DNA from 4 places in the Pseudophaeobacter sp. genome. Region 2 is predicted to be linked to each of the others. Evidence: riboswitches for the same ligand, from Rfam matches in the RefSeq annotation. Region 2 holds a riboswitch; each other region holds the start of a gene.

Region 1 (7,447 bases), 1.2 Mb from region 2:
GGCATGCGGCCGGAGCGCCCATAGCCCAGCTCATCCGCGATATTGCGCAGCCCCGCCGCGCGCAGGATCTGTCCTGCCAGCGACATGCTGCCAGAGGTGAACCCGTTGGCGGCATAAAGCGCCGCGCGCGGCCGCTCCGGCCCGACTTGCTCCTGCGTTGCCAGCCGCTGGTCGTAGTCTGCCAGCAATGCGCGGGCCGCCTCTTCGCGACCCAGCACCTCACCCATCTGCTCGATACGTGCGCGGACATCCTGCAGTGAGTTGGCGGGCTGAAACACCACCACCGGAATGCCAAGACGGCGCAGCATTTCCGTGGTGGCCACTGTCGAATAGGCACCGGCAATCACCAGATCGGGCTGCAGCAAATATATTTCTTCCGCCAGCCCATGGTTGACGGGGTAGGCCAGGGCGTGTTCCGCCATGGCCGAGGCGCGTGTGTCCCGCGCGATGTAGGAAACCGATGCCAACTGGCCGGGCGCTGCAAGCAGCATTGCCAGCTGGTCGGTGCAGAGGTTCATCGACACCACGCGGGACGGCCCGGCAAATGCACCGGTGGCGGCCCACAGAAGGGCCAGGGCTATGCCGGACAGTTTGCGCATGGATCAGAACGTTGATTCCAAACCAACATAGAGCGCACGGCCGCGTTTGGCGTACCCCCAAACGTCGGAATACTCTTTGTCGAACAGGTTGGTGACACGACCGGTCAGGGTGACCTGATCGGTGAGGTCATATCGAGCCGCGACGTCCACGGTCACATAGCTCGGCATCTCCACCACCGGATACGGCCAGGCGCCGAAAAACTGCGTATCGTAGTTCCCGGTCACATAGCGCAGATCGGCGTTCACGCTGCCACGTGCGTTCATGAACTGATGCGTCGCGCTTAGCAGCAATTCGTGCTTGGGACGGCGCACCTCGACGGAGCCATCGGCGTTTGATGCGTCCAGGTAGGTGTATGCCAGACGGAAAGTCAGATCATCGGTGGCTTTGATGTCACCGGCGATTTCGACACCGCGGCGCTTGGCCTTTTCAGTTCGGTTGCGATAGGTGTTCATGCCCAGACCGGTGTCGAAATACCATTCGATTTCGTCTGTCAGGTTTTCGCGAAACATGGTGACGTCAACCAGACCACGGCCTTGCAGGAACGGCACTTCGACGCCCAAGTCAAAGCTGCGGTTTTTCTCAGGCGCTAGGTTCGGATTGCCAACAGTGCCAGACGAACTGCCAAACAGCTCGAAGAAGGATGGGTCGACGCTGCCTTCACCCGCCGACGCGTGCAGGCGAACGCCGTTGCCAAACACATAGGCGGCGCCGACGTTCCAGGTGGTGTCATCGTCGAATGAGCTGTTGTTGTCACGCCGCAGCCCGCCCTGAACGCTCAAGCCATTATTGAACGATCCACGATATTCCACCGCAAAAGATGTCCGGTCAGGTCGGTAGTCTGGGTTGGAGTTCGACCGTTTCTGAGTATTTTCAGCGATCACGTTCACGATCTGGTTGGCGTCTTCCAGTGTCGCACTGTCCAGCGCGAAGCTCAGTAGATAACGCACCGATTTCCGGTCCGCCTGAGAAAAGCGGCCAGCGCTGGATAGGCTTTCGAAGTCGCTGTAATCGTAGGACAGGCGGTGTTTCATGCGTCCGCCCAACATTGCGTATTCGGCAAATATACTGGCGAGCCGCTCGGTGCGCTCGGAGGTTGCAGTGGGGTCGTCGGTGACGCTTTGATCAACCGTCACAGCCGAGTAGTTTTGCGGATCGCTGTCGTACTCCTCTTCGGAATGGCGGAAGGAGAAGCCAAGCTGCAAATCTTCCGACACCAAATAGTCGCCGGTCAGGTTGATGGTACTGCGCTCAATCCCGTCTTTTTCGCCGCCACTGCCGGAGATGTCATAGCCGCGATCGTTCAGGTGTGACAGACCGACCGCCAGGCCGCCGCGTTCATTGCGCATTGAATAGCGCCCCGCGACCGAGGTTGCGTCACCACCTTCGATTTTGCCAAACAGCTCGCGACCGATGGCACCCTTCTTGGTGATGATATTGATGACACCCGACGACGCGCTGGATCCGTAGAACACCGATTGCGGGCCGCGCAGAACTTCGATGCGTTCGATATTGGCGGTTTCCAGGCCCGACAGGATGTATTCGTCATTCCCAGCCGATGCAGGAACGCCGTCGATCAGTATCAGTGTATTGTTGCCTTCACCGCCGCGGATGCGGATCTGAGTGAAATTGTCGCCAGAACCGTTGACCGAAATACCGGGCACCGCGCGCAGCGCGTCCTGAACGGTCAGAATGCCGCGTTCTTCGATTTCTTCGCTCGTCAGGACCGAAGCTGAGCGGCCGTATTTCTGGGCCTCGACCGGCGTAAAGCCGCCGGAGACGATGATCTCTCCCAGATCGGTGACGACGTCATCCTGGGCGATTACGATTGCTGGTGCGGCGGCCAGAGCCGCAGCCAATGACAGGCTTGCCTTGCGCATATTCCATTCCTCCCGACCCGCGCAACAAGCACAGGCCAAGTGACTGCCAAAGCGGGCAGTGTATTCGGGTTTGGTCTTTGAAAGGCATTGCCTCCGCAGACAGTGAAAACTGCCACCACTACGGAAATCCGTTATCTACAGCGCGCCCCGCACCGGGATAGGGTGATCATCCTGGCAGGTCTCCTGACTTGCGGGTCGAGGCTTTGCCGCACCTTCCCGCCCCTCGGGGCAGTGGCATCTCGCAGCATTGCTCTCCGCTCACAGTTGCGGGGGCAGTCACGGATTCGGCGCCTGTTGGCTACACCTCACCGTGTTCCCTATTAACCGGGTGGTTTCCCAGCCGGACCAGAATTGCCGGAACTTATGCAAGTTGAGCTTTTTTTGTCAAGCGCCAATGTCTCACTGGCCGCCTTGGATGCGGCTCCAAAAGGCTGCTTCCCCAGTAGGTTAGGTTTTGTCTATTTCATTTGCTGATCGGAGAGGTCGCTTGGCGACGAGAAATTCTGATGAGCTGATGTCGGTTGGCGTTGATAACTGCAAATAAGTCTTTCATTTGATTGGGTTCGGCAAGGGGGGCGGTCTTGTTACGCAGGAAGATCAAGCGGCTGCCGCTGGTGGCAACGTTCCGGAAATTGCCACTCTGCATTGTCGGCTTGGAAGCCTGCCTGAGCACACATTTTGTGCGCCGGACTTTGAGCGGGATGGGGTTTTTGCCCCGGATCATTCCAGCGATATATGTGAATCCGTTCAATAAGGCGAACAGAACGGCGACAACGACGCCGAGGTAATTACGGAAGCCGCCCGGCGTTCCAACCTGAAGGCGTCGACTATGGCTTGCTGCAGCATATCCTCCATATTGGCTCGCTCAGACATACCCTGCCTCTCTGAGCTGAACCGCATCGATACCGGGAGGCTCAGGCATTTCTGACAATGCTGCCGCCCGGGCTTCTTTGAGGAGGCAGGTTTCTTCTACCTGGGGAGATGCAGGATCACTTTCCGCGAAATGCGCGGCCTTGACGCTACCAAAGTCGTGAACATTCTCGAGCGTGAGAAGCGAGAGCAGGGCAGATGCGGCGCGTACCGGGCGCGCAGTGCGAGGCCTGTCACAGCACTGCCCCGGCTCTGGCGCCGGTATGGCCGCCTGCACACCAGCTTTCGCGGCCATTGACAAAGACCAGGTCGATACCTTCCGCAGGGCGGGTGGGGTGCGTGTAATCGTTGCCTTCACGGATGGAGGCGGCATCAAAGACCACTAGGTCCGCATACATACCTTTGGCGATGCGGCCCCGATCCTGTAGCCCAAAGCGGTCGGCGGGCATCGAGGTCATGCGTTTGATGCCAGTTTCAAGGTCAAAGACCCCTGTGTCGCGGACATAATGCCCAAGAACCCGCGGGAAGGTGCCCCAGACACGTGGGTGCGGATGGCTGCCACGGGCGATCCCATCTGAACAGATGATCGTATGCTCATAAGCAAGGATGCGGCGCACATCGGTCTCATCCATGATGAAAAATATGCCAGTGGCCGGCAGCAGGCGTTCCATCGCACTGTCGATATCGGTGCCCCATTCCGCCGCGATGTCAGACAGATCGCGACCTGCCATTTCGGGGTAGGGGACGGATTCAGCGACGATCACCCGGCTGGCCTGTCTGTGGCGGCCCGAATTCAGCATCGTGGAAGACGCCGTCCAGGGCGTCGTATCCAGCCCGACGTCCTGCAGTTTTCGCGCTTGGTCAATCATCGCAAGCGTCGTTTCGCTCAGCCCGTGATTGGCAAGGCCCGCGCATTTGTGATGGCTGACATGAACACCACAGCAGGCATCACGGCCGATCTGAAAGGTTTCTTCGAGCGCTTCAATGACTTGATCGCCCTCATCACGCATATGGGTGACGTAAAGTCGGCCATGTGCCTGCGCGACCCGCGCCATTTCTATCAGCTCTTGGGTGGTCGCGGCACGGGCGGGCGGATAGAACGGCCCGGTCGACAGTCCGATCCCGCCCTCCGACAGGGCGCGGTCAAGCGCGCGAACCATGGCGGCGGTCTCGGCCCGGTCGGCGGGGCGGTCGAGGTCAGCCACTTCGTTGATCCTTAGCGTGCCATGCCCGATCAGGCAGGCGCTGTTCACCGCAGGCGGATCCGCCCGCAGCCGGTCGCGATAGGCGGCATAACTGGCAAAACGCGGCATGTCATCCGACAGGACCATGCCCAAGGGCTGCGGTAAGGGGCCGGTCGCGGTCAGCGGCGCGATGGAAAAGCCGCAATTGCCGTTGATGATCGTGGTCACTCCCTGGCTCAGCATGCAGTCCATGCCGGGATCTGTCAGCACCACCTCGTCGTGATGCACATGCGGGTCGATGAAGCCCGGCGCTACAATGCGCCCCGTGCAGTCGATTACTCGGCCTGCGGTCCAGCGCGACAGATCGCCAGTCGCCACGATCCGGTCATCGGTCACGGCGAGGTCGACAGACTGGCGCGGGGCACCGGTCCCGTCGATGATGTTACCACCGCGGAATAGGATATCAGCATGCATGGATTTGGGCCTTTCGTAAGTGGAAAGCTGGGGTTGTTCAGGATCGGTCTTCGGAACCATCCACAGAAGATGGCTCTGTGGATGGTTCTGTCATCGGCTCAGCCCAGCGGGCGATCAGATGGATCAGGATCAACACGATGGTGATTGGCACCGCAATCGCGACCCAGAGCGTGGAAAAATCAAGCGCATCAGCGGTGCTGCGGCTGTGCCGGGTCAGAAATCCGCGCGCGAAATTGCCCCCCGGACCAAAGAAGGAATGCCACAGGATGGGCAGCAGGAATACCAGCACCAGCAGTGATTGCACCGCCCCCGCAGCCATGGCACGCCAGGAGGATCCCGACGTGCCCTGAAACAACGCCGGGTCAAAGCGACGCTTGAAAGAGAGCGTCGCGCCGATCAACCCGGCCCAGATCATTGCATAGCGCGCCAGTTCCTCGGTCCAGGATGGCGGCTGCGAAAAAGCATATCGTGCGACGACCTGAAGCATGACCGCGCCAACCAGCACCGCCAGGGCCGTCACCCCGATCACCGCCGCCAGCTGGTCGAGCCTGTCGCTAATCCTGCGGGCAAAATTGCCGATGCGTCGCACGATAGCCATCCTCAGTTCCGAACCTGATCCAGCGCGTCAGTAAAGAGCTTCAGATGCGCTTCGCTCATGATGTCGGCCCATGTGGGGCCTGTGGCCGCAACCATCTTGTCGCGTTCGCCCGGTTCCAGTTCGGTCAGGGTGACGCCCGCCTCTTGATGCTTTTGGCGCACCTCTTTGCTCCACTGTGCGATCCATGCGCGGTTGGCCTTGAAACCAGCCTCGACAGCGGCGTCGATCTGGGCGCGTTCTGCCTCGCTTAGACCGGCATACCAATCTTCAGAGAGCAGCACCGTACGGGTAGAAGGAGAGATATTGGCCTGGGTGAAATGCACCAGGAATTCGGTGTGACCGGTCCGAATGGCCGAATTGGGCGGGTTGAAATATCCGTCAGCCACGCCGGTCTGAATCGCATTGGCGACCTCGGACCAGGCGACAATGGTGCCGGTGGCGCCAAGCGCCTCTTGATAGGCGAGCTGTTCGGCATTGAGCGCGCGGAAACGCAGCCCTTCCAGGTCCGACATCTTGGTAATCGGTTTCTTGGCATTGTGCATGCCGATGCTGGTGCCGATGTAGTTGAAGCCCGCCAGCCGCACACCGTTTTCCAGCAGCGGCACGTTCATTTCCGCGAGCAGATTGGTTTCTGCCATGATGGTGTCGAACTCATCATTGTCTTCGAACATGAAGGGCAGCAGAACGCCCTTCATCAGGGGGCTCATCCCAAAGGCGGTGGATGCGGTGGCGAGGTTGACCTCTATCAGCCCCTGCGCGACCTGGTCAAAGCGTTCATCCTCACTGCCCAGCGTGCCCGAGGGAAAGACCGTGGTCTCCAGCTCAGTGCCTTCCAGAGCGGCACTAAAACCTGCAGCCCAGGCCGCTTCGGCATTTGTTTCAGGGTCATTTGCGCCATTAATGGCGATCTTGATCTCAGCCGCGGCCGGTAGGGCCATGGCCAGGGCCAGGGCCGCCGTTGCGGTTCCGATGCGGAATGCTTTCATTGTGTTTCTCCTCTGTTGAGTTTTATTGGACAAGTCCCAGCGCACGCGGCAGGGCGAGCGAGATTTCAGGGACGAAGGTCAGCACGCCCAGCAGCGCGATTTCGGCAAAAAAGAACGGCAGTGTCGCACGGATCAGGCGCCAGTAGTTGATGTTCACCGTGGTTGCCAGGATCAGCAGCACGCCCCCCAGTGGCGGCGACAGCAGCCCGGTGGTGATGTTGAAGCAAATCACGATACCCAGATGTACCGGGTCGATCCCCATCGCCAGCGCCACCGGCACAAAGATCGGTGCAAAGAGCGCCACGGCCGCCTTCACATCCATCGCCATCCCGGCGATCAGAAAGACCACATTGATCAGCATCAGATATTGCAACGGGCCAAGACCCCAGCCCTCGATCGTCATGGCGATCGCCTGCGGCCACTGTTCCAGCGCCGCAATGTAGCTGAAGGTGGAAATGGCGCACAAGATAATGAACAGCGCCCCCAGCAGCACCGCCGAACGCAGGGCACTGTCCCAGACATCCTGTAGCGAGAGTCTGCGGTAGGCCACGCCAATCCCCAGCGCCGCGATCACGGCAACGGCTGCGGCCTCTGCCGGTGTCATAAAGCCAAACAGGGTGCCGCCAAGGATGATGACTGGTAGCGCCATGGCCGGCAGCGCCCGGAAGAAAGAGGGCAAGATCGCTGGCAGGTCGGACTCTGCGCCGCCCGGGTGATCATGGCGCCATGCAAAATAGGCATTCATCCCCATCAGGACCGCAGCCAGCAACAGCCCTGGCAGAATACCGGCAGCAAAGAGCGCCGTAACCGAGGTCTGCATCAGCGCCCCGTAGAAGATCAGGATGGAAGAGGGCGGGA
Region 2 (7,447 bases):
GTGGGTGGCCCGCGGCGCGCTATGAGCGGCTGCATTCTGCCACGCCCCTCGGGCGCGCCGCCCTGTTGCAAGAACCATCGCGCCAGATCGAGTGCTGCCTTGGCGGCGGTCTTGGCGGAAACCACTTTGCCATAGTCTGCGCCATCAGCCAGAAGCAAAAGCTCGGCACCGCTTGCCTCAATGCGAATATCGCCGGCGCAGTCGCGTAGCCGGGGGCTCTCTCCCGCATCGACCACGAAGCCGAATTTTCCGGGCAGCGAGAGATCCTGGGCATCGCGGAGCGCCTGTTCAAGCTGGGTGGCGATACGGTGACTGATGTCCTCGGGCTGCCACAGGGGGGTCAATATCACGTTGCGGCGGGCCTCGGCGGCGCTGTCATGATCCACCAGACCGAGGTCCTGCAGGGCGGCAATCAAGGCAGGATAGCTGTCGGCAGTGATGCCGCGCAGTTGCAGGTTGGCCCGCGCCGAGAGGTCGATAAGACCATTGCCAAAGCGTTCAGACAGGCTGGCAATGGCGCGCGCTTGATCCTGGCTGAGCCGCCCCTGCGGTGCCCGGATGCGCAGGACCAGCCCGTCGCCCGACATCATTGGACGCAGGGCGCCCGGGCACCAGCCATAGACCTTTGGGTCAGAAGCGTCAGCAGGGCCAGGAGCTTTGGTCACGCGGTGTCCTCCAGCAGGGCCATGATGGAATTGCGCCGGGTGGTCCACAGATCAGCCGCTGCCAGGGCGCGAAAGCGGTCGCGCATTGCCGCCAGGGCTTTGGGATTTTCCTGTTCGAGAAAGGCGACAAGATCTTCGCGCCCCAGGGTGGCCTCGAAGTAGAGATCAAACAGATGCGGCGGCACCACCTGGGCCAGATGGGCAAAGGCCGCCATATGATCCAGCGTGGCCGCAATCTCTGCCCCACCACGAAAACCGTGTTGCATCATCGCGCTGGCCCAGTCGGGATTGCTGGCGCGGGCTCGGGTGACGCGGGCAATCTCTTCGCCCAGCGAACGGGCCTGCGGACGGTCCGGCCGGGTGGCATCCAGATGGTAAAGCGCAGGTGCTGGGGCGCCGATGCGGGCCATGGCAGCGGCAAAGCCTGCCTCATGGGCGGCGTAGTCTTCGGCAATCAACAGGTCCGTTTCGGGCAGATCCTGCAGGTGAACAAAGCTGTCGGCACCCTTCAGGCGGGCCTCCAGGGCGCTGCGGGCCTCTGATATATCGCCCTGGGCATCAATGGCATGTGACGAGGCGGTGATCCAGGCCTCGCCCGCCGCTGCGCGTGCATCGTCGCTGTAGCTGTCGATATGTGGCCCCATGGACAGGCCGTAGAGGCCGGGTTTGGGGCCAAAAACCCGTGGGCCCTGTGCCAGGTAAGGATTGTCGGAGGGGTCTTCGTCGCGCCCCGCCAGCGCCCCGGCGGCGGCTTCGAACATCTGGGCCAGGCCGGGAAAGATATCGCGGAACAGGCCGGAGACCCGCAGGGTGACATCAATGCGAGGGCGTCCCAACATGGAGAGGGGCAGGACTTCAAAGCCGGAGACCCGTTCCGAATCCTTATCCCATTTGGGGGCCAGCCCGGCCAGATGCAGCGCCATGGCAAATTCCTCGCCGGCGGTGCGCATGGTGGCAGAGCCCCAGAGATCAATCACCAGCCCCTGTGGCCAGTCGCCCTGGTCCTGCAGGTGGCGGCGCAGCAACTCTTCCGCCAGTTTGACCCCCTGCACCTGCGCCGCCCGTGACGGCACCGCGCGCGGGTCGGTTGTAAAGAGGTTGCGCCCGGTGGGCAGTACGTCTGAACGGCCGCGAAACGGAGAGCCAGACGGGCCGGGAGGCACCAACTGCCCATTCAGCGCAGCGATCAGCCCGGCATGTTCCGCCGCGCCGCAATCGCCGGTGCCAAAGATGTGCAGCCCCTCGCCATACTGGCTTTCCTTGATGTCGCAGACAAAGGCATCGATCCGGGTGATGGCCTCTGCCGCAGAGGTGTCAGGGGTGAGGCCGAGATCTGCCTCGACGCCAGTGCCCTGGGCCTCAGCGCGGATATCCTCCAGCAGACGGTCGCGCCGTGCCGGGTCCAGCCCATCGGCGGTGGAATATTCATCCAGCAGGTTTTCCAGCCGCGCCATGCCCTCGGGCAGGGTGGTCTGGGCCAGGGGCGGCGGCACATGGCCCAGGGTTACGGCACCAATGCGACGCTTGGCCTGGGCGGCCTCGCCGGGGTCGTTGACGATAAAGGGATAGACAACGGGCAGCGCGCCGGTCAGCGCTTCGGGCCAGCAGGCCGCCGAGAGTGCAACGGATTTGCCGGGCAGCCATTCGAGGGTGCCATGGGCACCGATATGGACCAGCGCATCGCTGTGCTGGCGCAGCCAGAGATAAAAGGCGACATAGGCATGGCGCGGCGTGCGTTCCAGATCATGGTAGTCGTCAACGCGGGTCTGTACCTCGCCACGTTCCGGTTGCAGGGCGATCAGCGCCTTGCCCGCCTGCAGCGCCTTGAAGTGAAACGCGCCATCCCTGCAGTCGGGATCCTGCTGCGGCGCCCCCCAGGCGGCGGCCAGGTCCTGTTGTAGCACCTGCGGCAGGCTGGCCAGCGCGGCGGTATATTCCTGCAGCGAAAAGCGCAGAGCGGCGCTGTCCAGCCGCAGGCCAAGATCCCCCTGCGGCGCGGTGTCATAGCCCTGCTTGGCCAATCCTGCCAGGATTTCCTCACAGGAGGCCAGCGCATCCAGCCCCACCGCATGGGCCAGATTGTGGGCCTTGCCGGGATAGGTCGACAGGATCAGCGCCGGGCGCTTGGCCGTATTGGGCTGGGCTGCAAGACGCAGCCAGCCTTCGACCCGGTCGACAACCGCCGCGATGCGATCAGCAACGGGGCGGTGGGCAAAGCGGGAATACTGAAGGTCCGGATCCTGCTTGCCGGGGGATTTGAAACTTACAACCCCTGCCAGGATACGACCGTCTACTTCGGGCAGAACGACATGCATCGCCAGATCCGCAGGCGAGAGCCCGCGCGCCGCTTCGGCCCAATCCTTTTTGCGGGCGGTGGACAGCGCCACCTGAAACACCGGGCAGCCAGTGGCATTCAGCGGCGAGGCGCTGCCATCACTGCCCTGGGCCGAAAAGGCGGTGGCGTTGACAATAGCGGCTGGCTTCAGCACCGGCAGGGTCTCGCGCAGCCAGGCGGCGGTCTGGGTGGATTTCAAGCTGGCGGCAAACACGCCGTAGGCAGCGTAGCCACGGGCGCGCAGTTCAGCAATCAAGGCATCCACCGGGGCGGTATCGGCGGCAGTCAGGTAAGAGCGGTAGAAACTGATCAGAACCAAAGGTTTATTCTGCATATCGGGGGGCGAAATCACCCCCAGATCAGGATCATAGAAGCCGTGCTGCGGGGTGGATTTCAACCCCAGAACTGGCCCGGCATATAGTCCCGCCGCCAGCGAGAGCTGCGCCAGCGCCGCCTGCGCCGCTACCGCGCCGCCCGCATCACAAAGCGCCTGCAGCCGCCGCAGGGTCGAGGCTGGCAGGGTCGACAGATCGTCCAGCCGAGGATCTTCACGGCCATCGGCAGGCAGGATTGCCAGGGCGATGCCGCGGCGGCGGGCCAGATCCTGCAGGGTGGCCAGCCCATAGGGCCAATAGCTTTCGCCGCCAATCAGCCGCACCAGCACCCCCTTGGCCCCGGCGAGTGTCTGTTCGGCATAGGTGTCGACCGACAGCGGGTGTTTCAGCGCCACCAGATTGGCCAGCCGCAGGCTGGGTAGTTTGCCATCGGCGCGATGCCAGCCTGCCGCAAAGGCCCCAAGGTCGCTGTCGGAAAAGGACAGCACCACCAAATCTGCGGGCGATTGCCCCAGATCCTGTGGCGTGTCGGTTTGATCCAACCCGTGGCTTTCACGAAAAACGACGTGCATTGGTGAGGCCTCTTGCAGAGTGTTTAGGGTGCCGCCTGGCCTTGCAGCCGGAATGCGGCACCCGCGTTTGCTTTGTCTTTGCCAGTGGCCTAGGCGCCCAGGTCTGCCCGGATGGCGGCCCCGTCGATATTGTCATGTTCGGCAATGACCACCAACTGGGTGCGACGCGGTGCATCGCCCCAGGGCTGATCATATTGTGCCCGCAGACGTTCGCCAACGGCCTGTACCAACATGCGCATTGGCTTGCCCTTTACTGCAACATAGCCTTTGACCCGCAGGATATTGCGTGTCCGAGCCAGGTTCACAATGGCATTTTGCAGCGCTTCCGGGTCAGAAACTTCGCCCATTTCGACAACTATGCTTTCAAAATCGTCATGTTCGTGGTCGTGGTGGCCATCGTGATGGCTGGGGCGTGCCTCCAGATCGTCTTCGGCGGCTGCATTAAGCCCCAGAATGATGCGCGGATCAATCACGCCCTCGCTCATGGGGAGGATCGGCAGCTGGCGCGGGGCTTCGGCCTCGATCACCTTGCGGGCCTGTTCCAGTCCGGCCTCGCCCGCCAGATCGGCCTTGGACAAGAGCACGATATCGGCGCAAGCGATCTGATCCTCAAACACTTCCGACAGCGGCGTTTCATGATCCAGGCTATCGTCGGCAGCGCGCTGGGCCTCGACGGCGGCGAGATCGGGGGCAAACTGCCCTGCGGCCACGGCTTCGGCGTCGGCTAGGGCAATGACGCCATCAACGGTGATGCGCGATCGGATGGCCGGCCAGTCAAAGGCCTTGAGCAGCGGCTTGGGCAGGGCCAGGCCTGAGGTCTCGATCAGGATATGTTCGGGGGCCTCTGGCAGGGCCATCAGGGCCTCGATGGTGGGGATGAAATCATCCGCCACGGTGCAGCAGATACAGCCGTTTGCCAGCTCCACAATGTTGTTTTCAGGACAGTTTTCATCGGCGCAGGATTTCAGGATATCGCCATCGACGCCTGCGGTGCCAAATTCATTGACCAGAACCGCCAGGCGCTTGCCCTGGGGGTTTTGCATCAGGTGGCGGATCAGCGTGGTCTTGCCCGCACCGAGGAAACCAGTGATGACGGTGACAGGAATTTTGTTGAGATCGCTCATGGGGTTTCGTCCTTGCAGGGGAATGTGATCGGGGGAATGCGGGCGATGGATTGCTTGCGAAATACCTGTGGGCGTTCGCGCCAGGGCACCAGCCCATCGGTCGTGGCAGCATAGGCGGCAGCCCCGGCCAGAATGTCGTCGACATGGGCTTCGGGATCTAGGTCGCCGTAGATGTAGCTCCAGCGGGTATCGCCACCGGTCAGCACCATGGCGCAGCCACGTTTGCAGGCGGACAGGCATTCAACACCGCGCACCGTGACCCCGTCTGGCAATGTCGCCTCGGAGAGGGCCGACAGCAGCAGGGTGCCGGGGCGTGTGGATTCGGGGTCAACACCTTCGCGTTTGCAGGTGGTGCAGATCGTCAGGGTGACCTCTGCGGTATTTGGGGCGGGGGGGTCCGCCATATCGTCTGCCATCAGCGCGCACATCCATTGTGGGGCCAAGGGGCAGTGCCAGCAGGGGGAGGGCAGAGGTGCGCTCCCACAACCAGTTGCGACACACCCCGTTCGCCCGTTGTCTCATGCGTTGGCAGGTCTCCCGGCTTGCGGATTTCAACAGGCCTAGGGCCTGTCTGCGGCTCTCTTGCCTTCCCGGCGCAGGGCACCAGTGGCATCAGAGACCTCTCCGGTCACGGTCGCGGGGGCGGCTGTGCTTGAGACTGATGCCAAGGGGGGGGCACCTGCCTGTCACATTCCCTCTTCGCCTGCAATTTGCAGGAACCAACGAAAACCCCTTGCGCTATTGGGGGCTTCCTTGTCAAGACTTGCACAAACAGCAGGAGTGACCCCAGTGAGCGAGAAGTCCGAAACCGGCGTTTCAGAAGAGGAAGCGGCACGGCATGCCTCAAAGATGGCCAAGAAAAAGGCCGCCCGCGATCGCATGATGAAAAACAAGGATGGCGAAAAGGGGCTGATCATCGTCCACACTGGCCCGGGCAAGGGCAAGTCCAGCTCGGGATTCGGGATGATCATGCGGTGTATCGCCCATGGCATGCCCTCGGCTGTGGTGCAATTCATCAAAGGCGCCTGGCAGACCGGCGAGCGTAGCCTGATTGAGGAAAACTTCAGCGATCTGTGCCAGTTTTATGCGATGGGCGAAGGCTTTACCTGGGAAACACAGGATAAGGCGCGCGATATCGCTGCGGCGCAAAAGGGCTGGGAAAAAGCCAAAGAGATGATTCGGGATGAGCGCAACACCATGGTGCTCTTGGACGAGATCAACATCGCGCTGCGCTATGATTACCTGGATCTGGACGAAGTGCTGGAATTCCTGGTGGAGGAAAAGCCGCCGATGACCCATGTGGTGCTGACCGGCCGCAACGCCAAAGAAGAGCTGATCGAGATCGCCGATCTTGTCACCGAGATGGGGCAGGTCAAGCACCCCTTTCGTGCCGGTATTAAGGCGCAAAAAGGCGTGGAATTTTAAGAGAAAGGCGCTGCGCGGTCGAAAAGGCGGGCAGTGCCTTGCCCGCCGCGCAGGCGGACTTGTGCATCCCCAAAAAAACGGATCAGGCCCAGATTATATCTGGGTCACGTCTGAGCCACCGACGCAGCCCGGTTTTCTGCAGCTGACAGAAGGGCGGGATTGTTTCGAATATACGCATCCACAGCCGCACGCTGGGCTGCATCAAGCCGCAGGTTCAGCTTGGTGCGGCGCAATAGAAAATCTTCGCCTGTGCGCACCCATTCGTTCCTGATTACCCAGTCCAGCTCGCGTGCAGTGATGGTTGCGCCAAAATCCTGCCCCAGATCTTCTGGTGCTTTTGCATCTCCCAGAACCTCCCAGGCTTCCAGCCCGTAGGCACGGATCAGACGGCGCGTGGCATAGGCGCTGAGGAACGGATAGTCGCTGGCCAGTTTGGCCGTCAGCTTGGCGACATCTTCCACCGGAAAGTCGCCTCCTGGCATCGGCACGCCAGCGGTCCAGTTGCCTGAAAGGCCTGGCAGGGCCTCGCCAATCTTGGCCAGGGCGGATTCCGCCAGCTTGCGATAGGTGGTGATCTTGCCGCCAAAGACATTCAGCAGCGGCGCCTGGGTTTGATCCAGCGTCAGCACATATTCGCGCGTCGCTGCGGTGGCCGAACTGGCGCCATCATCATAAAGTGGGCGCACCCCGGAATAGGTCCAGATCACATCATCGCGGCTGAGCGGCTTTGCAAAATACTGCGACGCAAAATTCACCAGATAGTCCTGTTCTTCTGGCGTGCATTCCGGCGCGGTTCCGGGATCAGGGTGATCTGCATCGGTGGTGCCGATCAGGGTGAAGTCTTCTTCATAGGGGATGGCAAAGATAATCCGGCCATCGGTCCCCTGAAAGAAATAGCAGCGACCGTGGTCAAACAGTTTTGGCACCACGATATGGCTGCCGCGCACCAGACGCACGGTTTCGCGGCTGTTTTGCCCCAGGGTCTGGCGCA
Region 3 (7,447 bases), on a different contig from region 2:
TGTAGCCTATGACAGGACCATCGAGGAAATGTTCAAGACGGTCTAGCGCGCGGGCTTCGCCGACACAGGCATGCCGCGCCAGGATATCCCCGCCACGATTCATCGCCAGCTGCAAACCCCAGCTTTCAAGCTGGTCGCTGTCCGGCCAACTGTTGGGCGATAGCATCTGTTGCGGCGCAGGCTCTGCGCGCTCTACCGGCCTGTCTCGTACGGCGCGCCACATTGGGGTGTAGACCTTGAAAAACCCACCCTGCTTGGTCTTGACGCTCCAGGGTTCAAACAGAAGATGCCCGGCAAAGCTGCGGGCGTCATACCCCGCCGAAGCCAGACTGGATTTCACCGCGGTATCGCGGGCAATTGCATCTGGATCATAGGCGCGCGTCCACCAAATGGCACCGGCACCGGTTTCTTTGGCCAGGGACGCCAAGACATCCGCCGCCCGCCCCCGGCGCAGGATAAGCCGCGAACCGAGCGATTTCAGTCGCTCATCAAACAGGCGCAAGGCCGCATCCAATCGCCATTTTGGCGCGGCCCCGTAGGTTTCAACCACTTCGTCCAGTACAAAAACCGGAACAATGGGGCGGCCGGATCGCACCGCCTCGGATAAGGCTGCATGCTCTGCCAATCTGAAATCCCGTCTGAACCACAGGATTATCGGTGATTTGGTCTCTGACATGGCGTTTCCTATTCTAGCCCTGGCCTACAGGGCGTGGTGCATCTTGCTGCTTCTGGTTCCGCAGAAAGCACCGGACAGTAGTATTGGGCAAGACAGGGATCATGGCGTTGCCGGGAACACGGCCGTTTTCTTCACTGTTCCATAGACAAAACTGGTGTCGATCGAGGCTATGCCGCCAATGGGATGAATGCAATTGCGAATGAAATTTTCATAGGCTTCAAGGTCAGGTACCAGCACCCGAAGCTGATAATCCATCGCTCCGGTCATGACATGGCACTCCAGCACTTCGTCGATCAGCCGAACCCGTTTTTCAAAATTCTGCACATCCGCCTGATTGTGCCGTTCCAGTTTGATGCGCACGAAAACGGTGATGGAAAGACCATAGGCAGCCGGGTCGACATCCGCGCTATAGCCTTGGATGATCCCCTTCGTTTCCAGGTTTCTGACCCGGCGCAAACAAGGCGAAGGCGACAGGTTGACCGCATGGGCGAGATCCTGATTGGTCATGCGACCATCGCGCTGAAGGGTGCGAATGATTTGCTTATCTTTACTGTCCACCGGGGCCTCACATTAGCATACTATGCCAATATATATCGAAGATGTGGCAATATTGGCAATCCATTGATCCAATTTATGGTGCAAGGTAGCTCAAAATAGGATCAGGAGTTCACAATGCCCCACCCCACTGGTTTTGCCACCCGCGCCATCCACCACGCGTATGACCCGCAAGAAAATGAGGGCGCGCTGACCCCGCCGCTGCATTTGACCTCTACCTTCGCCTTTGAGACCACTGAGGCAGGCGGCGAGATGTTCGCAGGCGAACGTCAGGGGCATATCTACAGCCGCATTTCCAACCCAACCTGTGATCTGCTGGAACGCCGTATCGCCACGCTGGAGGGGGCCGAGGCCGGGCTGGCGTTGTCGAGCGGCATGGGCGCGATTACCGCCGTGTTGTGGACCCTGCTGTCACCGGGGGACGAGGTGATCGTGGACAAGACGCTGTATGGCTGCACCTTCGCTTTCATGCAGCACGGTTTGGCGAAATGGGGGGTTACCATCACCCATGTGGACATGACCGACCCTGACACCCTGCGCGCTGCCATCTCTGATCGGACCCGCGTGGTCTATTTCGAAACTCCAGCCAACCCGAACATGCGTTTGGTGGATATTGCCGCCACCGCCGAAATCGCCCATGCCGCCGGGGCGCAGGTGGTGGTGGACAACACCTATGCCACGCCCTACCTGACCCGCCCGATCGAATTGGGAGCGGATATCGTGGTGCATTCCGCCACCAAGTATCTTGGCGGCCATGGCGATGTCGTGGCCGGGCTGGTCGCGGGCCGCATGGAACAGGTCACCGAAATCCGGCTGGTCGGGATGAAGGACATGACTGGCGCAGTGATGGCGCCGTTCAACGCGATGCTGATCCTGCGCGGGCTGAAAACCCTGTCCCTGCGGCTGGATCGTCATTGTGAATCCGCCCAGATTGTGGCCGACTATCTAGAAGCACACCCGGCGGTTCAATCGGTGTCTTTCCCCGGATTGGAAAGCTTTGCGCAACACGATCTCGCCCAGCGGCAGATGGCACAGCCCGGCGCGATGATTGCCTTTGAAGTTACCGATGGCATGGCCGGGGGCATCCGGTTCATGAACGGGTTGAAGATGATCCAGCGGGCCGTATCGTTGGGCGATGCGGAAACTCTGGTCCAGCACCCGGCCTCGATGACACATTCGACCTATACCCCCGAGGAACGTGCCGCACATGACATCAGCGATGGGCTTATCCGCCTGTCCGTCGGGCTAGAGGACGTCGCGGATATTCTTGCCGATCTAAAGCAGGCCCTGCCGTTTCCTGCCCAATACGCTGCCGAATAAGCCCCGAACAAGGAGAGAGCCATGCACAACGATATGACCCACCTGAAGACCATTGAACAGCGTCTGTTGTGGCTCTCTCACTGGATGATCCATCACGCCAATCACCTGCGCCCGAAGGTGGACGGGATCAAGGTTGGCGGTCATCAGGCCTCATCGGCTTCGATGGTGTCGATCATGACCGCGCTCTACTTCTCGACGCTGAAACCCGAGGACCGGGTCGCGGTGAAACCCCATGCCTCTCCGGTTTTTCATGCGCTGCAGTATCTGATGGGCAACCAAACCCAAGAAAAGATGGAAAACTTCCGGGGCTTTGGCGGGGTGCAGTCTTATCCCAGCCGGACCAAGGATATCGATGATGTCGATTTCTCCACCGGGTCGGTTGGGCTTGGGGTGGCGATCACCTCCTTTGCCTCGATCATTCAGGATTATATCAAGGCCAAACGCTGGGGCGAGGACGCGCCGATGGGCCGGATGGTGGCACTGGTCGGTGATGCTGAACTGGACGAAGGCAACATCTACGAGGCGCTACAGGAAGGCTGGAAAAACGATCTGCGCAATACCTGGTGGATCATCGACTATAACCGCCAGTCCCTGGACGGGATCGTGCGCGAGGGCCTGTTTGAACGGGTCGAGAAAATCTTTGATGCCTTTGGCTGGGATGTGGTGCGGGTAAAGCACGGCGCCTTGCAGCGGGCCGCCTTTGAAGAACCGGGCGGCGACCGCCTGCGCGATTGGATTGATGCCTGCCCGAACCAGGAATACGCGGCGCTGACCTTCATGGGCGGCGCGGTCTGGCGCAAACGGCTGTTGGAGGATCTGGGCGATCAGGGCGCGGTATCGGCGCTGATCGAACGGCGCGATGATGCGGCACTGGCGGCGCTGATGGAAAACCTCGGCGGCAACTGCGTTGAAACGATGGCCCAGACCTTTCAGGCGATCGACCATGACCGCCCAACCTGTTTTCTTGCCTATACCATCAAAGGCTGGGGCACCCCGATTGCCGGGCACAAGGACAATCACGGCGGGCTGATGAATACCAGCCAATTTGCCCAGTGGCAGGCGCACATGGGGGTGAGAGAAGGGGAAGAATGGGATCCGATGGCCACCGTTGAAGATCCCAAGGCCCTGCAAGAGTTCCTGTCCCAGGTGGCCTTCTTTGCGCAGGGCAGACGTCGTTTTCAGGATATCAAACTGGCTGTGCCCAGCCTTGAAATTGACACCGCCCGCGATACTTCGACACAGATGGCCTTTGGCAAGATCCTCGATGATCTGTCCAAAGGTGACAGCCCGCTGGCCGAGCGGATCGTGACCACATCGCCTGATGTGACCGGCACGACAAACCTGGGCCCCTGGGTGAACCGGCGCAAACTATTTGGCCGGGCAGAACAGGCCGACGCCTTCATCGAACACCGCATCCCTTCGACCGCGAAATGGGAATTCACGCCGCAGGGACAGCATATCGAACTGGGCATCGCAGAAATGAACCTGATGCTGTTATTGGGGGCGGCGGGCCTGTCACATTCGCTGTTCGGCAAGCGCCTGATCCCTATTGGCACGGTCTATGACCCTTTTGTTGCCCGCGGCCTGGATGCGCTGAACTATGCCTGCTACCAGGATGCCCGTTTCATTCTGGTGGGGACGCCGTCAGGCATTACCCTGGCACCTGAAGGTGGTGCCCACCAGTCAGTCGGCACGCCGCTGATCGGGATGAGCCAGGACGGTCTCGCCGCTTTTGAACCTGCTTTTGCGGATGAATTGGCGGTGATCATGCAATGGGCCTTTGACTACCTTCAGCGCGACGGCGAAGGCGACCCGGATGAGCGCACCTGGCTGCGCGACGAAACCGGCGGCTCTGTCTATTTGCGCCTGTCCACCAACCCGATCGAACAGCCCGGCAAGCGGGTCGACGATGATTTCCGCCAGGGGGCCATTGATGGCGCCTACTGGCTGCGCAGGCCGGGGCCGAATTGCGATGTCGTGATTGCCTACCAGGGCGCCGTCGCGCCCGAAGCGATCAAGGCTGCAGGGATGATTGGCGAGGCCCGGCGGGATGTGGGCGTTCTCGCCGTTACCTCGGCTGACCGTTTGAATGCGGGCTGGACTGCGGCGCAACGGGTGCGGTCGCGCGGCGCTGCTGATGCGCAGTCTCATATCGAAACTCTCATGTCTGCCCTGCCGCCGCATTGCAAAATCATCACCGTGATCGACGGTCACCCGGCAACCCTGTCTTGGCTGGGGTCGGTTGCGGGGCACCAGACCATTCCGCTGGGTGTGGAACATTTTGGTCAGACCGGTACGATTGGCGATCTCTATAGTCATCATGGCATTGATGCTGCCGCCATTGTCGAAAAGGTCAATGGCCTAACCACTGGCAGAAACATACACCAGAACGCGTCTGGTTTACCGCTCAGCAACGCCTGATAGAGCGGTAGGCCACGCCAGCAACAGTTGGGCGATGACGGGGCCATCCCGGATGGCAAATCTTCGGCCAGCCCCCTCCCCGCTCTCGGTCTTCCCAATGCCCCCGCATCGGCGCAGCATTCGTTGCATGGGGCATCAACCTTCGCTTTTTGGGCATGGCAAGCCCTGCTTCGTTGCCTGCGGCGGCCATGTTGCAGCTTTTGCATGGCAGTACGGTTTTGGACCTAAAGAAGTCGTTCGCAACTCAGAAATCCGGCGCTTGCGATCTAGTCTGTCCCGGCAAGGTGCTGCCGTCCCGCGCGGGCGGCAGAGAATTGGGAAGTCGGTGAAAACCCGACACTGCCCCCGCAACGGTAAGGAAGATCAGGTTCGGCTATCACCACTGGGACGAGGATCCCGGGAAGGTGCCGCTACCCGGTGAAAGCCTCTTCCAAGTCCGGAAACCAGCCTTGCAGATATGTCAAACCGCGGGTGGCGGTGGGGGCACAGATTCCGGACGTGTTCCTCGCGCGCCTCCGAACTGTTCTCCCATGTCATCTGCCCAAGCAAGGCCGCGGGGCGCGGCAGGAGAGCCAGAAGTGAACACTATTCAAAGCCTAATTGCCCGCCGAAAACCGAAACATACCTTGGAACAGGCGTTCTACACCGACCCCGAAATCTTTCAGGCCGACCTGGAGAACATCCACTACCGCGATTGGCTGTTTGCAATTGCGGCCTGTGAATTGGCCAAACCCGGCGACTACGTCACCTATAACGTAGGGGCCTATCGCGTAGTTATCGTGCGGGGCGCTGACAATCTGATTCGGGCCTTCCACAACACTTGCCGCCACCGTGGTTCTATCATTTGCAAGGCGGCCAAGGGAAACGCCCCCAAATTGGTCTGCCCCTATCACCAATGGACCTATGAGCTTGATGGATCTTTGCTCTGGGCCCGCGATATGGGGCCTGATTTTGACCCCAGGCAGCATGGTTTGAAAACGGTGCATTGCCGCGAACTGGCAGGGCTGGTCTATATCTGCCTGGCGGACGAGGCCCCTGATTTTGATAGCTTTGCTGAAGTCGCCCGCCCCTATCTAGAGCCGCATGATCTGGGAAATGCCAAAGTCGCCTTCGAGAGCTCAATCGTTGAAAACGGCAACTGGAAACTGGTCTGGGAAAATAACCGCGAATGTTACCATTGCGGCGGTAACCACCCGGCACTTTGCAGGACTTTCCCGGATGACCCTGCTGTAACCGGTATCGAAGACGGCAATACACCAGCGCATCTGCAGGCGCATTTTGACCGTTGTGAAGCTGCGGGGCTGCCCTCTCACTTTCGCCTTGATGGTGACGGACAGTACCGGCTGGCACGCATGCCGCTGAAGCAAGGTGCCGAAAGCTATACGATGAACGGCAAAGCCGCTGTGCGTCGCGGGATGGGGCACGCCCCCTTTGCCGATGCCGGGGCACTGCTGAAGTTTCACTATCCCACAACCTGGAACCATTTCCTTGCGGACCATTCCATTGTCTTCCGTGTCACGCCGATCAGCGCGACCGAAACTGAGGTGACCACCAAATGGCTGGTCCACAAAGACGCGGTCGAAGGTGTCGACTATGATCTGAAACGCCTGACAGAGGTCTGGATCGCCACGAATGAAGAAGACCGGGAGGTTGTCGAAAACAATCAACAAGGCATCAACAGCCCAGCCTATGCGCCCGGCCCCTATTCGGGAACGCAAGAGACCGGAGTACTACAGTTTGTAGAGTGGTATTGCACCACATTGACAGATCGCCTGGCACCTGATGCCGTGGCGGCGGAGTAAACGATATGAAAGACCTCTATTCAGCCGCAGGCGTTTGGAAAGATGGGGAAACACTGGAATGTGTTTCAGTGGTTCCTGAGGCGCCAAATACCGCAAGCTTCAGCTTTCGCGCGCCTTCCGGGGCGCTCTTCAGCTATGAGCCCGGACAGTTTCTGACGCTCGAAATCCCGGCTCCGGGACAGCCGGGCGGTGTTGTGCATCGCACCTATACGGTTTCCTCCTCTCCGTCGCGGCCGCGTTCGATCACCATCACTGCCAAGGCGCAAGAGGACAGCATCGGAACCCGCTGGATGCTGGATAATTTGCAACCCGGGATGCGCATGAAAGCAATTGGCCCGGCGGGATTGTTCAGCAATTCCAAAAGCAAGGCCAGCAAGTATCTGTTCGTTTCCGCAGGTTCTGGCATCACCCCCATGATGTCGATGACCACCTGCATGTGGGATGAGGGCCAGGATCTGGATGTTGTCTTCATCAATTGCGCCAAACGCCCATCTGAAATCATCTTTCGCCAGCGCCTGGAATGGATGGCGAGCCGCACACCAGGGCTTGATCTCAAATTCGTGGTGGAAGAACCCGATCCTTACAAACCCTGGACCGGCTATCAGGGGCAGTTCAATCAGTTGATGTTGGGCCTGATGGCGCCGGATTATCTAGACCGAGAGGTCTATTGTTG
Region 4 (7,447 bases), on a different contig from region 2:
CATCATCGGGCGCAGCATTCTGGACCCCAGCGTCGCCCCGCCTGATGATCTGCCTGAGATGACATTGGCAGAGCGCTGGCGCCCCTTCATGATCTATGTCGCGCCGTTGTCGGTGCTGTTTGCGGTGGTGATCGGAAGCCTGCTGATGGGGTTTGCCACACCGACCGAATCCGCCGCTCTTGGCTGTCTTGCCGCGCTTGTTATCGGGGCCGCCTACCGGGCCCTGTCGCTGACCAAGATCGCCAAGGCACTGATGGAGACGGTCAAGCTGTCGGTGATGATCCTGTTCATCATGGCCGCCAGCCAGACCTTTGCCCAGGTCTTGTCTTTCAGCGGCGCAACCAATGGGTTGATTGCAGCAATCAATGCGGTGGACCCGACCCCAACAATGGTTCTGGTGGGGATGATCCTGATCCTGTTGTTCTTGGGATGCTTTGTGGATCAGGTGTCGATGCTGATGGTCACCGTGCCGGTGTTTGTACCGCTGGCGGCGCATCTGGGCATAAACGAGCTGGTTCTGGGCGTGGTCTATCTGTTGACCATGGAAATCGGACTGCTGACTCCGCCTTTTGGCCTGTTGTTGTTTGTCATGCGGGGGGTCGCGCCAGAGGGCATCGGGATGAAGCATATCTATGCGGCCGTGACGCCATTTTTGGTGATCAAGCTGGCCGTGCTGGCGTTGATTGTCTGGCAACCCGGCATCGGGACCTGGTTGCCCGGCCTTATCGAAAACTGAGGCGGGCAGGGGCGCTATCGCAAAACCTGCCAGGGGCTGGGGACGGGGCTGTCCCTGGCCCCGCGCGCGTCTGGGCCTGAGGTGTCATTCAAAAGTGGCGGCCCCTTCCCCCCTATGGTGCTGGTTTACGGGCAGGCAGATGCAGGGAGTTTGCATCGCCGCTGCACCTGGTGAACATGTGTAAAATTCATAATCTTTCGTCATATTATGAATTTTTATCTAGTGGAGCGATGCGCCATAAGTGCGGAATGCCAGTACAGAACAAAACCGACACATTTCACCAGCTTGCGGCCTTAACCCGCGAGAGAATCCTAATTCTTGACGGGGCCATGGGTACCCAGATCCAGACACTTGGCCTGAGCGAGGAAGACTACGCCGGCCACGGGTCTGGCCATGCCTGCCGCCACCATTCGGATCATCCGCAAAAGGGCAACAACGATATGTTGATCCTGACCCAGCCCAAGGCGGTCGAGGAGATCCATTTCGACTTTGCCATGGCAGGTGCCGATATTGTCGAGACCAACACCTTTTCTGCCACGACGATCGCGCAGGCTGATTACGGGATGGAGGACGCGGTGCATGATCTGAACGCCGAAGGCGCGCGCATCGCCCGCCGCGCGATGGACCGCGCCACGGCGATCGACGGCAAGCCGCGGTTTGTTGCCGGGGCAGTTGGGCCGACGAACCGTACCGCTTCGCTTAGCCCCGATGTGAACGATCCCGGCTATCGCGCTGTGACCTTTGATGACCTGCGCATTGCCTATGGCCAGCAGGTGAACGGGCTGATCGCTGGCGGCGCTGACCTTATTCTGATCGAGACGATCTTTGACACGCTGAACGCCAAGGCTGCAATTTTTGCATGTTATGAGGCGTTTGAAAAACATGGCGCACAATTGCCTCTGATGATTTCGGGCACGATCACCGATGCCTCGGGGCGCACGCTGTCTGGGCAGACTCCGACGGCCTTTTGGCATTCGGTGGCCCATGCGCGCCCCTTTAGCGTGGGGTTGAACTGCGCCCTTGGGGCCGCCGCGATGCGTCCGCATCTGGCCGAGCTTGCGGGCGTCGCCGACACGCTGATCTGCGCCTACCCCAATGCGGGCCTGCCCAATGCCTTTGGCCAATACGACGAAGGCCCGGACGATACCGCGCGCCAAGTGGCGCAGTTTGCGGCCGAAGCGCTGGTGAACGTGGTTGGCGGCTGCTGCGGCACCACGCCCGACCATATCGCGGCCATTGCCGAGGCGGTGGCGCCTTTTGCGCCGCGCCGCTTGCCAAGCGAGGTCGCAGCATGAGCCGGTATTTGCGCCTTTCCGGGCTGGAACCATTTGTTCTGACGCCCGATATCCCCTTCGTCAACGTGGGCGAGCGCACCAATGTCACCGGCTCTGCCCGTTTTCGCAAGCTGATCACCAACCATGACTATGCCGCCGCATTGGACGTGGCACGCGATCAGGTGGAAAACGGCGCGCAGATCATCGACATCAACATGGATGAGGGGCTGATCGACAGCAAGCAGGCGATGGTGGACTTTCTGAACCTCGTCGCGTCCGAGCCCGATATCGCCCGCGTGCCGGTGATGATCGACAGCTCTAAATGGGAGGTGATCGAGGCGGGGCTGCAATGCGTACAGGGCAAATCCATCGTCAATTCCATTTCTATGAAAGAGGGCGAAGACCAGTTCCGCCATCAGGCGCAGCTCTGCCTTGCCTATGGCGCGGCAGTTGTGGTCATGGCCTTTGACGAAGAGGGGCAGGCCGATACCTGTGCCCGCAAGACCGAGATTTGCGCGCGTGCCTATCGCATCCTCGTGGATGAGGTCGGCTTTCCGCCCGAAGACATTATCTTTGATCCCAACGTATTCGCGGTGGCGACGGGGATTGAAGAGCATGACAACTACGGCGTCGATTTCATCGAGGCGACCCGCTGGATCCGGGCAAACCTTCCGCATGCCCATGTTTCGGGTGGGGTGTCGAACCTGTCATTCAGTTTTCGCGGGAACGAACCGGTGCGGGAAGCGATGCATGCCGTGTTTCTCTATCACGCCATTCAGGCGGGGATGGATATGGGCATCGTCAACGCCGGGCAATTGGCGGTCTATGACCAGATCGATCCGGAACTGCGCGAGGCCTGCGAGGATGTGGTTTTGAACCGCCGTCCAAAAGCCGGGGGCAGCGCAACCGAGCGGATGCTGGACATTGCCGAGCGGTTTCGCGGCGGCCTGCGCGAGGAAAAGACCCGCGATCTGGCTTGGCGTGACTGGAGCGTGGAAAAGCGCATGGAGCATGCGCTGGTCAACGGCATCACTGAATTCATCGAGGCCGATACCGAAGAGGCGCGCCAATCCGCCGAACGCCCACTTCACGTGATCGAAGGCCCGCTAATGGCGGGGATGAATGTGGTGGGCGATCTTTTTGGCGCCGGTAAGATGTTCCTGCCGCAGGTGGTGAAATCGGCGCGTGTGATGAAACAGGCGGTGGCGATCCTGTTGCCCTACATGGAAGAAGAAAAGCGCCTGTCAGGCGGCGAAGGGCGCGAAAGTGCCGGCAAGGTTCTGATGGCAACCGTAAAGGGCGATGTGCATGACATCGGCAAGAATATCGTCGGCGTGGTTCTGGCCTGCAACAATTACGAGATCATCGATCTGGGCGTGATGGTACCGCCGCAGAAAATTCTTGAAACTGCACGTGCGGAAAACGTTGATGTGATCGGCCTGTCGGGTCTGATCACCCCCAGCCTTGATGAAATGACCCATCTGGCCGCCGAGATGGAGCGCGAGGGCTTCGATATCCCGCTGCTGATTGGTGGCGCGACCACCTCCAAGGTGCATACCGCCGTCAAGATTGCGCCGCGCTACACAGGCAGCCAGGCGATCTATGTACTGGATGCCAGCCGCGCGGTGGGGGTGGTCAGCCAATTGCTGAGCGATGATCGCAAATCGGCCTATGTCAATGGGATCAAAGCTGAATATATCGAAGTGACCGAGCGCCACGAACGCGCCGAGCGCGCCAAGAAACGGGTGCCGCTGCCCGAGGCGCGGGCCAATGCGATGACAATTGACTGGCAGGGCTACAGTGTTGCCCGCCCCGAATGTCTGGGCACGCGGGTGATCGATGATTGGGATCTGGCGGAAATCGCCGAGTATATCGACTGGACGCCATTCTTTCGCACATGGGAGCTGAAGGGGGTTTACCCCAAGATACTGCAGGACGACAAACAGGGCGCAGCCGCCCGTGCGTTGTTCGCGGATGCGCAGGCGATGCTGAAACGGATCATTGACGAACGCTGGTTTGGCCCGCGCGCTGTTGTCGGTTTCTGGCCCGCAAATGCTGAAGGCGATGACATCCACCTGTTCAAGGATGGCGGTCGGCAGGTGCCGCTTGCCACGCTACACACCTTGCGCCAGCAACATGCCAAGCGGCCGGGGCGGCCCAACGTGGCGCTGGCCGATTTTGTCGCGCCCAAGGGCGTTGACGATTATATCGGCGGCTTTGTTGTTACCGCCGGCCCAGAGGAAAAGGCGATTGCCGAGCGGTTCGACAAGGCAAATGACAACTACTCCTCGATCCTGGTCAAGGCGCTGGCCGACCGCTACGCCGAGGCAATGGCCGAGATGTTGCACCAGCGTGTGCGCCGCGAGCTCTGGCCTTATGCCCCCGATGAAACCTTTGCCCCTGCTGACCTGGTGGGCGAACCCTATCGCGGCATTCGCCCTGCCCCCGGCTATCCTGCCCAGCCCGACCATACCGAAAAGCGTACGCTTTTCAGCCTGCTGGACGCCGAAGCCGCCACCGGGGTGGAGCTGACCGAAAGCATGGCGATGTGGCCCGGATCATCGGTGTCTGGCCTCTATATCGCCCACCCCGACAGCTATTACTTTGGCGTCGCCAAGGTTGAGCGGGATCAGGTGCAGGATTATGCGACCCGCAAGGGCATGACGCTGGAAGAGGCCGAACGCTGGTTGGCCCCGGTGCTGAACTACACCCCAACCGGCATTTCGGTGGTCGCAGCGGAATAGGGGGGCAGTGCCGGGTTGCGCATTTTACAGCCGTAGCACGGCGGGCAAAGGCGGCAGGGTTCCGCAACAGAATAGTCGTTGCAACAGGGGAAATTGCTTACTAGAACACAACCTGTCGGTTTCCATGAGGAATCAAAAGGGAATCCGCCACCGGCTTGCCGGTGAACCGGAACTGCCCCCGCAACTGTAGGCGATGAGCGTGCAGCGATCATGCCACTGTGGCCACCGTGCCATGGGAAGGCCGCTGCTGTGATGACTCGCAAGTCAGGAGACCTGCCGACGCTGAATGCAACGCGGCCCGGGCGGGGAGTCCGGGGAGGTGTCGAATGAGATTAATCCTGCGGTGCCCAAAGGCACCTGCCATCGCCAGTACCTATGCGTCGCCCCTTTCGGGTGCCGTATTCGTCAGCCACGGGTTCGCTATTCCCTCTTTGTTTCTGGTCGCATCATCCCCTGGAGACAATCAATGTATTCCCGATTTCTGACGGCGGCTCTGCTGGGCGTGGCCAGTTTTGTGCCGATGGCGCAGGCCCAGACGACCTATCCTTTGACGATTGAAAATTGCGGTGTCGAGGTCACCTTCGATGCAGCCCCCAAGACTGCGGTTACGGTCGGTCAGGCCGGAACCGAGCTTTTGTATTCGCTTGGACTTGGCGACAAGGTCGCGGGAACATCGGTCTGGTTTACCGAGGTGTTGCCTGAATTTTCTGAATTGAATGCGGGTGTCGAACGGCTGGCGGACAATGATCCCAGCTTCGAATCCGTGGTCGACAAGCGCCCGGATATCGTTGCGGTGCAATATGAATGGCATATCGGCCCGCAGGGCATCGTTGCCACCCGCGAACAATTCTCGGATCTTGGCATCCCGACCTTTGTTCTGCCCGCCGATTGCTGGGCCAAGGACAACAGCACCGGATCGGACGGAACCCGCTCTGCCATGTTTGAGATGGCCAGCATTTATGCAGGCGTCACCCAGCTTGCGCAGATCTTCGATGTGTCTGACAAAGGCGACGCCTTGCTGGCGGATCTGAAGGCCCGCGAAGCTGCGGCCATTGCAAAGGCGGCTGAGTTGGATCTGCAAGATGCCTCGGCTGTTTTCTGGTTCTCGTCGGCCGAGATGGACATTGACCCCTACGTTGCCGGGCGCAAGGGGCCTCCGGGTTATATGATGGACAAGCTCGGGCTGCGTAATGTCGTGGAAAGCGACGAGGAATGGCCGGTTGTCGGCTGGGAAACCATCGCCCGCGCGAATCCGTCAGTCATCGTGGTGGCCAAGATGGACAGGCGCCGCTTTGCGGCGGATGATGTCGAGAAAAAGCTGGAATTTCTTAGAACAGACCCGGTGACCAGCCAGATGGATGCTGTAAAGAATGACCGCATCGTGATCCTGAATGCGCATTCTATGGATCCATCAATCCGCAATATCACGGCGCTTGAAACGCTGGCCGAGGCCCTGCCGAAGTTCGATCTGCAATGACGGATGCGGCTGCTCCAGGCGTTTTTCGGCGCTCGTTTGGGCTGTGGATTGCACAGGGGCCAGCCGTATTGATCCTGGCAATCCTGGCTGGGGTTGTCATTGGTGAAACGCCGCTGCCGCTTTCGACGGTGGCGGCGGTCTTTGCAAACCGTCTTTGGGATGCGGGTTTGATCCTTGATCCGATCGACGCTGGCATAATCTGGAGCTACCGGCTGCCGCGCACCCTGGTCGCTGCGGGCTGTGGCGCGGGTCTTGCCCTATCGGGCGTTGTTCTACAGGCTTTGGTGCGCAATGCCTTGGCGGATCCCTATCTTTTGGGCGTCTCTGCGGGGGCCGGAGCGGGCGCCGTGGCCGTGACGATCCTTGGCGTCGGTGGCGGGTTGCTCGGGATTTCGGGCGGGGCCTTTATCGGTGCGACCCTGTCATTTGTCGTGGTGGCGGCGCTGGCGCGGGCCGCGGGTGGCGGCTCGGCGCAGCTTGTGCTTGCGGGCATCGCCGGTTCGCAGCTTTTCAACGCGTTGACCTCCTTTCTTATCGCCAAGTCGGCGAATGCGGAACAGGCGCGCGGCATCATGTTCTGGCTGCTGGGCAATCTGTCCGGCGTACGATGGCCGGATGTCATGCTGGCGGCGCCCGTCGCGATGATCGGCTTTCTGATCTGCCTGTGGTTTGCACGCGCGATGGATGCGTTTTCCTTCGGTGTTTCTTCAGCGGCATCGCTTGGCGTGCCGGTTCGCCGGGTTCAGATTGTGCTGATCGGTGTGGTGACGCTGATGACTGCGACCATGGTCAGCCTGGTTGGATCCATCGGATTCGTCGGCCTTGTCATCCCGCATGCCATGCGGTTTGTCGTCGGTCCGAGACACGCGCGGCTGGTGCCCGCCTCGGCGCTTGCGGGGGCTGTCTTTCTGATTGCGGCGGATATCGCCTCGCGGATGCTGATCCCCGGTCAGGTTGTCCCGATCGGCGTGGTCACAGCGCTGGTCGGCGCGCCGGGCTTTGCGCTGATTCTTGTACACAGCCGGAGGCGGCTGTGAGACTGGCAGCAAAATCCCTCGGCTGGGCGGCGGGATCGCGGCGCATTGTTCAAGAGGTCTCGCTTGAGATTGCCCCGGGCGAGACATTCGGCCTGATCGGCCCAAACGGCTCTGGCAAGTCTACGCTCTTACGTCTTTTGGCGGGGCTTCTGGCGCGGCCATTTGGTGTTGTTTTGCTG

The links. Region 2 has a riboswitch for cobalamin ahead of ACN0VH_RS06315 (DUF1636 family protein). Riboswitches for the same ligand answer to the same signal wherever they lie in the genome.
Region 1: it holds a riboswitch for cobalamin, as region 2 does, so the genes downstream of both, ACN0VH_RS00705 (TonB-dependent receptor plug domain-containing protein) here and ACN0VH_RS06315 (DUF1636 family protein) in region 2, are expected to answer to the same signal.
Region 3: it holds a riboswitch for cobalamin, as region 2 does, so the genes downstream of both, ACN0VH_RS11070 (aromatic ring-hydroxylating oxygenase subunit alpha) here and ACN0VH_RS06315 (DUF1636 family protein) in region 2, are expected to answer to the same signal.
Region 4: it holds a riboswitch for cobalamin, as region 2 does, so the genes downstream of both, ACN0VH_RS06790 (ABC transporter substrate-binding protein) here and ACN0VH_RS06315 (DUF1636 family protein) in region 2, are expected to answer to the same signal.

What each region holds. Positions count from the first base shown of each region.
Region 1 is NZ_JBLWXG010000001.1:140,631-148,077, forward strand. It holds gene ACN0VH_RS00700 (ABC transporter substrate-binding protein) at 1-599, opposite strand, end outside; gene ACN0VH_RS00705 (TonB-dependent receptor plug domain-containing protein) at 603-2,477, opposite strand; cobalamin riboswitch at 2,634-2,842, opposite strand; gene ACN0VH_RS00710 (N-acyl-D-amino-acid deacylase family protein) at 3,581-5,005, opposite strand; gene ACN0VH_RS00715 (TRAP transporter small permease) at 5,043-5,603, opposite strand; gene ACN0VH_RS00720 (TRAP transporter substrate-binding protein) at 5,606-6,589, opposite strand; gene ACN0VH_RS00725 (TRAP transporter large permease) at 6,612-7,447, opposite strand, start outside.
Region 2 is NZ_JBLWXG010000001.1:1,324,234-1,331,680, reverse strand. It holds gene cobG (precorrin-3B synthase) at 1-665, opposite strand, end outside; gene cobN (cobaltochelatase subunit CobN) at 662-3,907, opposite strand; gene cobW (cobalamin biosynthesis protein CobW) at 3,997-5,031, opposite strand; gene ACN0VH_RS06315 (DUF1636 family protein) at 5,028-5,447, opposite strand; cobalamin riboswitch at 5,542-5,770, opposite strand; gene cobO (cob(I)yrinic acid a,c-diamide adenosyltransferase) at 5,821-6,456, shown strand; gene glpD (glycerol-3-phosphate dehydrogenase) at 6,561-7,447, opposite strand, start outside.
Region 3 is NZ_JBLWXG010000004.1:56,026-63,472, reverse strand. It holds gene ACN0VH_RS11090 (cryptochrome/photolyase family protein) at 1-676, opposite strand, end outside; gene ACN0VH_RS11085 (Lrp/AsnC family transcriptional regulator) at 776-1,234, opposite strand; gene ACN0VH_RS11080 (methionine gamma-lyase) at 1,349-2,551, shown strand; gene ACN0VH_RS11075 (thiamine pyrophosphate-binding protein) at 2,573-4,972, shown strand; cobalamin riboswitch at 5,238-5,438, shown strand; gene ACN0VH_RS11070 (aromatic ring-hydroxylating oxygenase subunit alpha) at 5,503-6,774, shown strand; gene ACN0VH_RS11065 (FAD-binding oxidoreductase) at 6,780-7,447, shown strand, end outside.
Region 4 is NZ_JBLWXG010000002.1:73,015-80,461, reverse strand. It holds gene ACN0VH_RS06805 (TRAP transporter large permease) at 1-736, shown strand, start outside; gene ACN0VH_RS06800 (homocysteine S-methyltransferase family protein) at 985-2,031, shown strand; gene metH (methionine synthase) at 2,028-4,754, shown strand; cobalamin riboswitch at 4,854-5,049, shown strand; gene ACN0VH_RS06790 (ABC transporter substrate-binding protein) at 5,221-6,231, shown strand; gene ACN0VH_RS06785 (FecCD family ABC transporter permease) at 6,228-7,268, shown strand; gene ACN0VH_RS06780 (ABC transporter ATP-binding protein) at 7,265-7,447, shown strand, end outside.